Regions from separate parts of the Filifactor alocis ATCC 35896 genome, predicted to be linked through region 1. Evidence: predicted binding sites of a transcription regulator. Region 1 holds the regulator's gene; each other region holds the start of a gene.
What was found. The regulator HrcA, encoded in region 1, represses chaperone genes, less so after heat shock. The targets are predictions, from matches to a motif close to TTAGCACTCNNNNNNNNNGAGTGCTAA.
Positions count from the first base shown of each region.

Region 1 (4,461 bases):
CGGTTGACGCAATCGTTATTTATGGGAATTCAGCTGTCGATGAATCTATGATTAACGGGGAACCCATTCCCAATGATAAAGAAGTTGGTGATTTTGTAATCGGTTCTACTGTAAATAAGAGCGGATTCTTAAAAATTAAAGCAAAGAAAATCGGTAAGGATACGATGTTGTCTCAAATTATCGAAACAGTAAAAAAAGCACAGTCATCAAAAGCGCCCATCCAAAGAATTGCTGATAAGATAGCGGGAATATTTGTTCCTGTTGTGATGACGATTGCCGCTATCACTTTTGTTGCTTGGTATGTATGGATAGATCAAGGTAATTTTTCAAGAGCATTGGAAAATATGATTTCTGTTTTGGTAATTGCTTGTCCGTGCTCCTTAGGTTTGGCAACTCCAACTGCCATTATGGCAGGCTCCGGCCGTGCAGCAGAATATGGAGTTTTGTTCAAGGGTGGAGAGTATTTGGAAAATGCTTATCGTACAAATACGATTGTGTTGGATAAAACAGGTACAATTACCGAGGGAAAACCTGCGTTATCAACTGTTGTAATAAAAAATATTTCAGAAGAATCTTTCTATCAATATGTCTATTCGTTAGAAAAATGTTCTGAACATCCTTTGGCACAGGCAGTTGTAGAAGGCTTTGAAAAGTCGAAAAAATTAGATGTGATACCTTTAGATGATTTTGAAAACTTGTCCGGATATGGTGTAGGAGGACATGTTTTTGGAAATGAAATATGGGTTGGAAACAGAAAATTGATGTTATCTAAAAAAATTCACTTTGAAGAAGAGGACGAAATATTACAATTGGAAGAAACAGGAAAAACGTTAGTATTTGTTGCGATAAATGGAGAATTATCCGGATATATGGCGATATCAGATACCCTAAAAGAGAGTTCTAAGAGTTCGATAGAACAATTAAAAAAATTGGGAATAGATGTTATTATGATGACAGGAGATCATATTACTGCTGCGCGTGAAGTAGCATCTAAAGTAGGAATAGATACTGTTATTGCAGATGTTTTACCGGAAGAAAAAGCAGATGAGATTGGAAAATTGCAAAAACAAGGAAAAATAGTTTCTATGGTAGGAGACGGAATTAATGATTCTCCTGCTTTGGCTACGGCGGATGTGAGCATGGCAATTGGAACAGGTACAGATATTGCAATGGAAACAGCGGATATCACGCTGATGAGAGGAGATCTGGAATCTGTTTACGATGCGTTGCTTTTGAGTAAGCATACTATGAGAATTATCAAACAAAATCTTTTTTGGGCATTGTGTTATAACAGTATTGGGATTCCGTTGGCAGCATCAGGATGTCTGTTGCCATGGATAGCCGGAGCGGCAATGGCATGCAGTTCTGTTTCTGTAGTAACAAATTCATTGAGATTGCAAAGGATAAAATTGTCATGAAAAAAGGGATAGGTAATAAGATAAAAGAAAATACAGATAATAGTATGACTTGTGAAAATTTTGAAGAAGAATGTATGACTTGTGATACGATATCGAAAGAAGATTCATTGGAAAATAAAAATTTGATTCATCGCCTTCATAGAATAGAAGGTCAAATTCGTGGAATTCAAAAAATGATTCAGGAAGATCGAGATTGTGTAGATATCATTACACAGGTTTCTGCATCTCTTTCGGCTTTGGAAAATGTAAGTTTGATTATTTTAGAGAAGCATATCAAAGGATATCTTCAGAATATGAAAACAAATCCTGAGGAAGAAGAATCAATTGATATTTTGGTAGAAGTCATTAAGCGAATTTTGAAATAATGATGGAATTGGAATTTGTTTTGAGGAATCAAGCAGATTCCAATTTATATTTTTAAAAGAGTTTATGGGAAATTTGTAATTTTTCAAAAAAATAATATGGAATTGTTGACAAATAAACAGAAAGTGGGTAATATATAGTCATGAGTTAGCACTCAACAACAAAGAGTGCTAATAAAATAAAAAATTTGAATAAAAGATGCAGACAGCATTGGGCAAGAAGGGAGGATGAGATGAAAAATAATTTAACTGATCGAAAGTTGAGGATTTTAGAGTTTATTATTCAAGAATATATTCATACTGCAGAACCGATTGGTTCGAGAACAATCTCTAAGAATCAAGGTTTGAATGTCAGTGCAGCAACAATCCGAAACGAGATGTCTGATTTGGAAGAGTTAGGATTATTGGTTCAGCCTCATACCTCGGCAGGAAGAATTCCTTCTGAAAAAGCATATGAGATTTATGTGAAAAATATGATGGGTTCTAACTTCTTGAAAGAGTATGATAAACAGATGATTCAATCTAAGTTGGGAAAAAATATTGATAAAATCAGTACTTTATTGCAAGAATCTTTAGATTTGATTAGTGAACTGACGAATTATACATCAATCGGAATTTTAGAAACACAGAACAGAAAAAGAGTTTTGAAGAATATATCGCTTGTTCCGATTGATAGTAGAAGAATTGTGATTGTAACGGTACTGGACGATGGCGAAGTAAGAAACGATACCATGATTTTACATCAGATAATAGATACTGAATCTTTAAGGTTGATATCAGATGCAATTAATGAAAGCTTGGTAGGAAAATGCTATGAAGATATCAGCGAAAGTTTATTTCCTTATATTAAATCAAAAATCAGTGAATATACAGTTGCTTTGGATGATATCTTCTCTTTCTTAGAGGAAAAAATCCATCATCCAAATGATTCTTTCCAATTGGTATTTCATGGAATGACAAATATTTTTAATCATCCTGAATTTAATGATATCAGTAGAGCAAGGTCTTTTTTTACAATGATGAAAGAAGAGGACCTTCTGAAAAAAGTATTAGATATCAGAGGAATTGAAAAAGATAACATTAATATTGTAATCGGAGATGACAGAATGGATTCGGTTATGAGAGACTGTTCTATTATTACCGCAAATTATATTAAGGATGGTGTTCCTATCGGAAAAGTGGGAATTATCGGTCCAAAGAGAATGGATTATCAGAGAGCCTATTCTGTAATGAGTTATTTACAAAAGCAAATTAACAGGTTATTAAATGATTCTTGACATAGATAGAGTTTTTTAATAATTGGAATGAGGAGGAGAAGGTTTGTCAAAAGATGAAAAAGAAATGATATTAGAAAAACAAGAAGAGCTGAAAGAGAAAGCGGAAGATGTAGAAGGTAAAGTGGAGGAAGGTGTATCACCTGAAATAGAAACACCAGAAGGTGTGGATAATTCCTTTATGCAAAGACTGGAAGAGAAGAAGAAGGAAGAAGAGTTACATCTTCAAGAGTTGACAGATTCTGTCAAAAGAATTCAAGCAGAATTCATTAATTACAAAAGGAGAACAGAGCAAGAAAAAGAGATGTTGTCATCTTTGGCAAATGAAAGAATTATTTTGGATTTGCTTCCTGTTTTGGATAATTTTCAAAGAGGGTTGGATGCTATCGAAGAAAAAGAAGGTTCTCTTTATGAGGGAATGGAATTGATTTATAAGCAGTTGCTTTCTACTCTGAAAAAAAACGGAGTACAAGAGATTGACACAACAATAGACTTTGATCCTAATTTTCATCATGCTGTAATGCAAGAAGACGGAGAAGAAAGCGGTAAGATTTTAGAAGTTTTCCAAAAGGGATACTTGCTGAAAGAAAAAGTAATTAGACCTGCAATGGTTAAAGTTTCGAATTAAAAATTAATATACAGAAAAAGAAAAAGGAGAGATTTATTATGGGTAAAACAATAGGAATAGATTTAGGTACTACAAACTCTTGTGTTGCAGTTTTGGAAGGTGGAGAACCGGTTGTTATTGCGAATAGAGAAGGATTAAGAACAACACCTTCTGTAGTTGCCTTTTCAAAAGAAGGGGAAAGAATTGTAGGAGAACCGGCAAAAAGACAAGCTGTAACAAATCCTGACAGAACTATTAGTTCTATTAAGAGGGAAATGGGAACGTCATTTAAGGTAACAATAGACGGAAAAGACTATACACCACAAGATATTTCTGCTATTATTCTTCAAAAATTAAAATCTGATGCAGAAAGTTATTTGGGTGAAACTGTAACAAGTGCAGTTATTACTGTACCTGCATACTTTACCGATGCACAAAGACAAGCAACAAAAGATGCCGGAAAAATTGCAGGATTAGATGTAAAAAGAATCATTAATGAGCCGACAGCCGCATCCATTGCCTATGGATTTGAAAAAGACAATATTGAAGAAAAAATTCTTGTATTTGACTTAGGTGGGGGAACCTTTGATGTATCTGTTCTTGAGATTGCAGACGGTACATTCGAAGTATTAGCGACAAGTGGAAACAACCATTTGGGTGGAGATGACTTTGACAATGTTTTGGTTGACTATATGGCAAAAGAATTCTTATCGCAAGAAGGAGTAGATTTGAAAGCTGATAAGATGAGTTTACAACGTTTGAAAGATGCTGCAGAGAAAGCAAAAAAAGAATTGTCCTCC
Region 1 is NC_016630.1:616,485-620,945, reverse strand. Features, by position in the region: gene HMPREF0389_RS02740 (heavy metal translocating P-type ATPase) at 1-1,418, shown strand, start outside; gene HMPREF0389_RS02735 (metal-sensitive transcriptional regulator) at 1,415-1,783, shown strand; gene hrcA (heat-inducible transcriptional repressor HrcA) at 2,014-3,057, shown strand; gene grpE (nucleotide exchange factor GrpE) at 3,101-3,682, shown strand; gene dnaK (molecular chaperone DnaK) at 3,721-4,461, shown strand, end outside.

Region 2 (4,461 bases), 480 kb from region 1:
AAGGTGTGAGCGGAAATTATGACGGCAGAAATATGACATTCACCGGTGGAGGAATCGGACAAATCGTTGCACAATCCGGTGGTGCAAGCAGTAGTATGGCAGTAGAAGTTATCGGAACAAATCCGAACGACCCACGCAAAACGGCGAATCTGCAATCGCCGACCTTTGCAATGGTAACAGATACCTATTCGCAACAAGGCGATATCGCAACACAGGCAATCAGTGCAAAGTTACAACAAGAACTGGCACAGATTCCAAGTGTTGTGATGTTGGGAAATCGAGACAGCAGTTTATCCTCCAAGGTGAATACCGTTTCTTTTGCAAACGGTCAAGTTCAAACAGTCGGTAATACAAGTTTCTTATTGATGAATGGCTCAAACGGAAGTTTATCGGGACAGTGGGATATCATTCAACAGGCATTGAATCAACCTACAACCAACTTAGTAATTTGTATGAACAGCAAACTGCAAGTTTCCGGAAATTCCTTCGACATTTTCAGAAAAACAGTGCATCAGGCGTCTAAGACAAAAAATATCTATATCGTAGAAAAAAAGGGAGAATTTTCGAGTTATCAAGAAGGAAATATCAGTCGTATTTCCGTCAAAGACTTGAATGCATCAGGTTCGCAATTATCCGATATAAAATATCTCGTCTTCCAAGAAAACAACGGAGTATTGCAATATGAATTCAAGAGTCTTTTCCAATAGAATGATTGTGTTTGAAAGATAAAACTGAGAAATTACATTAAGCAATAAACTAAAAAAGCAATTCTTTAAGAGAGACAGTTCTCCCAAAGAATTGCTTTTTCTATATGTTACGATTACCTATTTTATTTGAACTCTATCATAACTTATTAAGAAATTGTTGATGATTTCATGGTTCCGCTACTTTATTTCAGTGATTACTATAATAATCAGCTATATTCATTTCGATGAATCTTATAAATATCTTTCCAATAAGGAAGAGAAATACATAAAACCATAATCCAAAGATGTGCCAATTCTGAAGTTTTTCCGTATCCGATAGCGAAGAGCAAAAGCGTAATAATCAAATTCGCATTGGCACTTTTGATTCTCTTAGGTTGTAACATTCTTTTGTCCTTATCATCCTTGGACAAGATATGTTTCAGAATAGAGATTCTAAAAATAAAAAGTACTCCCGCAATCAACACAATCGCAATCCAAAAGAGAGAAAGTTCAGTCTTGGTAATACCGTAGATTCGGATGAACCAGGTACAAGATAGGATAGCGGAAAGAATAGCAGGAACAAGATTTTTTTTGCGGGATTTATCAAAATAAAAATCCAAACTCAGCGCGACACACAAATTCAACGGATAGATAAAACTGGAAAAAATAAAAAGTAAAAAAGAGGTCAAAAACAGAATCACAAGTTCAAAGTTAGAGCTTTCCTCTCCGGAAGAGCGAGTCAATATTCTTGAAGTCCAAAGCAAAAACAGAGTACCCCACCAATATAATTCCCAGGGGAAACACAAAACACTTGCCGTCATCATCATAGTGAAGTAATAGTTAATCTGCATATCGGGAGATAATTCTCTGAGAAGTTTATAGGTGATGAGCAGTATCGTCATACGAGAGATACTAAAAAAAGCCGCATCCCACAAAGAATTTTTCAGAAGAACAAAAGAGAATCCGAAATATACGACACCGAAAAAGAGAAGAATCAATACATAATATTTTTCTTGCGGTAATTTTTTGGCATTCCATCGAATGATAGAAGGAGTATGTTTTTTTCCATATTGTAACAACTGATTCATAACAGTATCCTTTCATGTAATCTTGAGTTTGTAATGTTAGGTTTATCTATGACTATCAATTAAAATAAAATTTCATTGTTTGGGTGAAATCATAACATCAAAACAAAAATATAAGAGTATTATACTACAATCAGTTTGAATGATATAGAAAAACAAAAATAAATTTGAGATAATTTACAGTAATTGAAAACAGAACCTAAGAAATCTTTACACTTTGGAAGTTAAGAAGAGTTTTTAAGCGAGAAAAGATCATTTTTACCGCCCATAATTTGAGCTTTGTTTTTCTGAAAAGGCTTCATTAGATGGATAAATATTATGGACAATACCATTTGTGATGTATTGTTTTTTATTTTGCATTTGAATTGTTGTTGACAGAAAAAATCAGATGTTCTATAATAAAACCGGATTAGCACTCTATATCAAAGAGTGCTAACAAATCGACTGCAAAAAAGTTTGTGAAAAAACATAAAAGAACCATAATAGAGAGGGAGAGAAAAATGGAAAAAAGAGAGTTTCAGGCAGAATCCAAACGAATGATGGAATTGATGATTCATTCTATCTATACACACAAGGATATTTTTATTCGTGAATTGATTTCAAACGCAAGTGATGCCATCGACAAGATTTATTATGAAGCATTGACCAATGAAGAGTTGACATTCCAAAAAGAAAATTACTATATCGAGATTGTACCGGACAAAGAGAACAGACAACTTACTATCAAAGATACCGGAATCGGAATGAATCAGGAAGAATTGGAAAACAATTTGGGAGTTATTGCAAAAAGCGGTTCTCTTGCTTTTAAACAACAGGTCGAAAAAGAAGAGGAATATTCTATTATCGGACAGTTCGGAGTAGGGTTTTATTCCGCTTTTATGGTAGCTGATGAAGTGACTGTCTTGACCAAACGCTTGGGGGAAGACAAAGCATACCGCTGGCATTCTTCAGGGATAGACGGATATACCATTGAAGAGGCAAGTAAAGATGAAGTCGGAACAGAAATTATTATCAAATTGAAACAAAATACAGAAGACGAAAACTACGATGAGTTTTTGGATGAATACCATCTTAGAAGTTTGATTAAAAAACACTCCGATTTTATTCGATATCCAATCAAAATGGAAGTGAAGAAAAGCAGATTGAAAGAAGGAACCGAAAACGAGTATGAAGACTATACAGAAGTAGAAGTCATCAACAGCATGATTCCTATTTGGAGAAAGAACAAAAGTGAATTGACAGACGAAGATTACGAAACCTTCTACCACGAAAAACACTACGGTTTTGATAAGCCGATGAGTCATCTTCACTTGAAAGTAGACGGAATGGTACGATATGACTCCATCCTATACATTCCGACACAAATACCGTTCAACTACTATACACCGGACTATGAAAAAGGTTTGGAACTGTATTCCAACGGCGTGTTGATTATGGAAAAATGTGCAGACCTCTTACCTGATTACTTCAGTTTCGTAAAAGGAATGGTAGATTCAGAAGACCTGTCTTTGAATATTTCAAGAGAAATGTTGCAACAGGACAAGCAACTGAAAATGATTGCAAAAAATATCAAAAACAAAATCAAATCAGAGTTGGAACAACTACTGAAAAATGACAGAGAACGCTACGAAACATTCTTCAAAGAATTCGGAAGACAGTTGAAATTCGGTGTATACAGCGACTTCGGAGCAAACAAGGACACCTTACAGGAATTGTTATTGTTCTACTCCTCCTTGGAAGATAAGTTCGTCACATTAGAAGAGTATGTCAGTCGTATGAAAGAAGAACAAAAATATATCTTCTATGCAGTGGGCGGAAGTATCGAACGAATCAAAAAATTACCACAGACAGAAATGGTGTTGGACAAAGGATACGAAATTTTGTATTTGACAGAAGATGTAGATGAATTTGCACTGAAAATGTTGCAACAATATCAAGAAAAAGAATTTAAGAATGTTTCTGCCGGAGATTTGGGACTGGAAGAAGAAAACAAAGAAGAATCCGTTGCAACGGAAGAAGAAAAAACACTGTTCCAAAAAATGCAATCCGTTTTGGGTGACAAAGTAAAAGAAGTAAAAACTTCCTCCCGATTGAAACAGCATGCCGTTTGTTTGGTAAGTGACGGAGAAATTTCTATCGAAATGGAAAAAGTATTGAGCGCAATGCCGGGAAACGGAGGATTGAAAGCAGAAAAAATATTGGAAATCAATAAAAATCATCCGATTTTTGAAAAACTGATGAGTCATATCGATGACGAAGAAAAACTGAACCAATACACCAACCTATTATATCAACAAGCAAGATTGATTGAAGGATTGCCAATCGAAGATCCGGTAGAGTTTGCGAACCAAATCTGTGAATTGATGTAAGGATAAGGAAAATCGGTTTATCAGTGCGACTATTTGATAAAAACTTGAGTTTGTCGGAAGATAGGCGTCACATAATTGATACTGTAAGATTGGTACCATAGTAAGAACAGTGTTGAAAATATACAAAAGAGATATAAATACAAAAATTACAGCAGAAAAAAGAAAGTATAAAACACCTTGATGATGTCATCAAAATAAGAGAAAAGAATAAAGACAATATCCCGCAGTGATTCAACCATATTTTCAATCGTATACAAAAATTTCATATCTATACAAAACGGATTGTAATCAGAACTTTTTAGAGAGCAATCCGTTTTATTA
Region 2 is NC_016630.1:1,097,776-1,102,236, reverse strand. Features, by position in the region: gene HMPREF0389_RS04830 (phosphodiester glycosidase family protein) at 1-707, shown strand, start outside; gene HMPREF0389_RS04825 (hypothetical protein) at 914-1,774, opposite strand; gene htpG (molecular chaperone HtpG) at 2,272-4,140, shown strand.
Region 2: htpG (molecular chaperone HtpG) is a predicted target of HrcA. The motif match lies at 2,181-2,207, and genes of this name have one in related genera.

Region 3 (4,461 bases), 730 kb from region 1:
GAAAAGTATTGCAGGATTTTTATGCGCAAGAAGTAGCGGAAGACTTGGCAGAAATCAGAGATCGTATGATGTTGGTATTGCATGAAGAAGAAAAATTGAATGCAATCGTACAATTGGTTGGGGAAGATGTACTCCCTGACGATCAAAGAATCACACTTGAGATTGCGAAAGTCATCAAGCGCGGATTCTTGCAACAAAATGCGATGCATGCGGACGATACCTTTGTACCGCTACAAAAACAATACTTGATGTTGAAGACAATCGACCATCTAAATCAACGTGCAAAAGATGCGTTGGCAGAAGGAATTCCTCAAAGAGAAATTCGAAACGCAGAGTTATTTGAAGAAGTGATTAAGATGAAATATACCATTCCAAACAGTGATTTGAGCAAAATCGGAGAGTTGGTATATACCATCGATACCTTCTATGACGGATTGATTAAAAGATATGAAAAACGGAAGGATGTGAAGTAATGAGCGACAGAGAATATTTGCACCTCAATCGGGTAAAGGGAGACCTAATCGTATTAGAGGGCGTAAAAAATGCAGCCTATGGCGAAATACTAAACATCACTTTAGAAGACGGGAAGAAAAGAAACGGAAAAATTGTTGCCGTCCAAGGCGACAAGGTAGTTGCTCAAGTATTCCAAGGGACACAGGGAGTTTCTACCAACAACGTAGCGGTTAACTTTACAGGAAAACCGTTGGAAATTCCACTTTCAATAGATATTTTGGGAAGACAGTTCAACGGATTGGGACAAAGTGTGGACGGAATCGGTCCGATTTATTCCTCAAAAAGATATAACGTAAACGGAAGACCGATGAACCCGGTTGCCCGTTCCTATCCGAGAGACTATTTGGAAACGGGAATTTCTGCGATTGACAGCTTGATGACATTGATTCGTGGACAAAAATTGCCGATTTTCTCAGGAAACGGATTGCCACACAACGAGTTGGCTGCTCAAATCGTAAGACAAGCATCTGTAAAAGGAGAAGAGTCCAACTTCGCAATCGTGTTCGGTGCAATGGGAATCAAGCACGATGATGCGGATTTCTTCAGACAATCCTTTGAAGGCTCAGGAGTAATAGAGCGTGTTGTTATGTATGTCAACCTTGCAGACGATCCGGCGGTAGAACGGATTTCTACACCGAGATGTGCGTTGACCGCAGCCGAATACCTTGCTTATGAAGAAGGAATGCACGTACTTGTTATTTTGACAGATATTACAGCGTATGCCGAAGCGCTTCGTGAACTTTCCTCAGCAAGAGAAGAAGTACCGAGTCGTAAAGGATATCCGGGATATCTATACAGTGACTTGGCAACACTTTATGAAAGAGCGGGAATGGTATTGGACAAAAAAGGTTCGGTAACCCTACTACCAATCTTGACCATGCCGAATGATGACATCACTCACCCGATTCCCGACTTGACAGGATATATTACAGAAGGTCAGATTGTATTGTCAAGAGATTTGGCAAAACAAAACGTATACCCTCCAATCAATGTATTGCCATCTTTGTCTCGTTTGATGAAAGACGGTATCGGGGACGGATTTACAAGAGAAGACCATGATGAAGTATCTTCCCAATTGTTCTCTTCTTATTCAAGAGTACAAGAAGTGCGTTCTTTGGCACAAATCATCGGAGAAGATGACCTTTCCGAATTGGACCAAAAATTCATGGCGTTCGGAAAAGCGTTTGAAGAGCGATTCTTGACGCAAGATCAGGATGAAAAGAGAACGATCGAAGAAACATTAGATATTGCATGGGAAATCCTATCCATCCTTCCAAAAGAAGAATTGGAAAGACTTTCTCCGAAAATGATAGATAAGTATTATTGTGGAGAGTAGGTGGTACAATGGCAAACGAATTAGCACCTACCAAAGCGAATCTGATGAAAGCGAAAGAAAATCTGATTTTCTCCAGAAGCGGATTTTCTCTGTTGGATAAAAAAAGAACTGTGTTGATTCGAGAGGCAATGGGACTTGTCGGAAAAGCGGAAACGCTTCAAAAACAAATCAAAGAAGAGTTCGAAGAGGCATATGCCTCATTGCAAATGGTCAATCTGTCCATCGGGATAAACACAGCGGATGAAATTGCAATGTCCATTCCGGGAAGAGAGAACTTTGATATCTTGTATCGCAGTGTCATGGGCTTGGAAGTTCCGACAGTAGTTTTTGAGAGAGACGAGTTACTTCATACGGATTACAGTTTCTTTCAAACGAATCAAGCAGTAGATCAAACCGTAATGAAATTCAAAAATCTTCGTTATCTCATCTATGAGTTGGCAGAAGTAGAGAATGCTGTTTTCAAAATAGCAATGGAAATCAAAAAGACAGCCAAGCGTGCGAACGCATTGGAAAAAATTCAGATTCCACGTTATGAAGAAGCGGTAAAATATATTCAGGAAGTAATCGAAGAGAAAGAAAGAGAAGATTTCTTCCGATTGAAAAAAATTAAAAGCAAAAAAATTCGAGATGAACAGGAAGCAAAATAGAACTTCTGTGCATGTTGAATTAAGAGAACATTCTTTGTCACACGATAAAGAGTGTTCTTTTTTTATGATTACTTGAGTCAGTTTAACATAATGAAATATGGAAACTAAAACGAGTAAAAGTGAAAATATGACAAAAAACAGTAGTTTGTAAAACTGAAAGCAATCTTTGAAATGGAGAAAAACTCCGACTTTGCGACAGGAGTTGAATTTTTCTGTAAAAACATTGTAGAAAAATAAAAAAACACTTGAAATGTAATCGAAAATTCGTTATTATAATCGTAGATTAGCACTCAACAATAAAGAGTGCTAATACAACGATAAGTTGAAGTGTAACTCTATATCGAAAGAATCGTTCATTCGGTATAAAATATAAGGAGGATTTTGGAAATGAAAATAAGACCATTAGCAGATCGTGTAGTAATTCAAATGTTGGAAGCGGAAGAAAAAACAAAGAGCGGAATCATTTTGACAGGAACCGCAAAAGAACAACCGCAAATTGCAGAAGTTGTAGAAGTTGGACCGGGTGGAGTAGTAGACGGTAAAGAAATCAAAATGGAAGTAGAAAAAGGAAACAAAGTGTTGTTCTCCAAATATGCAGGAACTGAAGTAAAGGTAGAGGGAGAAGAGTATATTATCCTAAGACAAAGCGATATTTTAGCTGTAGTAGAATAAGATGGAATAAGAGAAAGAGAATATAAGGAGGAATTTGAATTATGGCAAAGGAAATTAAATTCGGGGAAGACGCAAGAAAAGCATTGGAACGCGGAGTAAATATTTTGGCGGATACAGTAAAAGTGACGATCGGACCGAAAGGAAGAAATGTTATTTTAGATAAAAAATTCGGAAGTCCGTTGATTACCAATGATGGGGTTACTATTGCAAAAGAAATCGAATTGGAAGATGCTTACGAAAACATGGGAGCACAACTGGTAAAAGAAGTAGCGACAAAAACAAATGATATTGCAGGAGACGGAACAACTACAGCGACACTATTGACACAGGCAATCGTTCGCGAAGGATTGAAAAACGTGGCAGCCGGTGCAAACCCAATCTTCATTCGTAAAGGGATTCAATTAGCAGTAGACAAAGCGGTAGAAACCTTGCAAGCAAACTCTCGTCCAATCGAAAACAAAGAATCCATTGCACAAGTAGCTGCAATTTCCGCAGGAGACGAAGAAGTAGGAAAAATGATTGCAGATGCAATGGAAAAAGTCGGAAAAGACGGTGTTATTACAGTAGAAGAATCAAAAACAATGGGAACTACTTTGGAAGTAGTAGAAGGAATGCAATTTGACAGAGGATATGTTTCTCCTTACATGTCAACCGATATGGAAAAAATGGAAGCAAACCTTTCCGATCCGTTGATTTTAATCACAGATAAAAAAATTACAAACATCCAAGAAATCCTTCCTGTATTGGAACAAATTGTACAACAAGGTAAAAAATTGTTGATTATTGCAGAAGATATTGAAGGAGAAGCATTGGCTACTTTGGTAGTGAACAAATTGAGAGGAACATTTGATGTTGTTGCAATCAAAGCACCTGGATTCGGAGATCGCAGAAAAGCAATGTTACAAGATATTGCTATCTTGACAGGAGGAACCGTAATCTCTGAAGAAGTTGGATTGGAACTGAAAGATGCAGATATGACAATGCTTGGTCGTGCAGGTTCTGTCAAAGTAACGAAGGAAAATACAGTTATTGTAAACGGAGCGGGAAGTGCAAGCGATATAGAAGAAAGAGTAGCTTTGATTCGCAGACAAATCGAAGACACTACTTCTGAGTTTGATAGAGAAAAATTGGAAGAACGACTTGCGAAATTAGCAGGTGGAGTTGCAGTAATCCAAGTTGGAGCAGCAACAGAAACTGAATTGAAAGAAAGAAAACTTCGTATGGAAGATGCATTGAATGCAACAAGAGCTGCGGTAGAAGAAGGAATCGTATCCGGTGGTGGAGTTGCATTGA
Region 3 is NC_016630.1:1,813,950-1,818,410, reverse strand. Features, by position in the region: gene HMPREF0389_RS08120 (V-type ATP synthase subunit A) at 1-473, shown strand, start outside; gene HMPREF0389_RS08115 (V-type ATP synthase subunit B) at 473-1,849, shown strand; gene HMPREF0389_RS08110 (V-type ATP synthase subunit D) at 1,858-2,496, shown strand; gene HMPREF0389_RS08105 (co-chaperone GroES) at 2,884-3,168, shown strand; gene groL (chaperonin GroEL) at 3,210-4,461, shown strand, end outside.
Region 3: HMPREF0389_RS08105 (co-chaperone GroES) is a predicted target of HrcA. The motif match lies at 2,780-2,806, and genes of this name have one in related genera.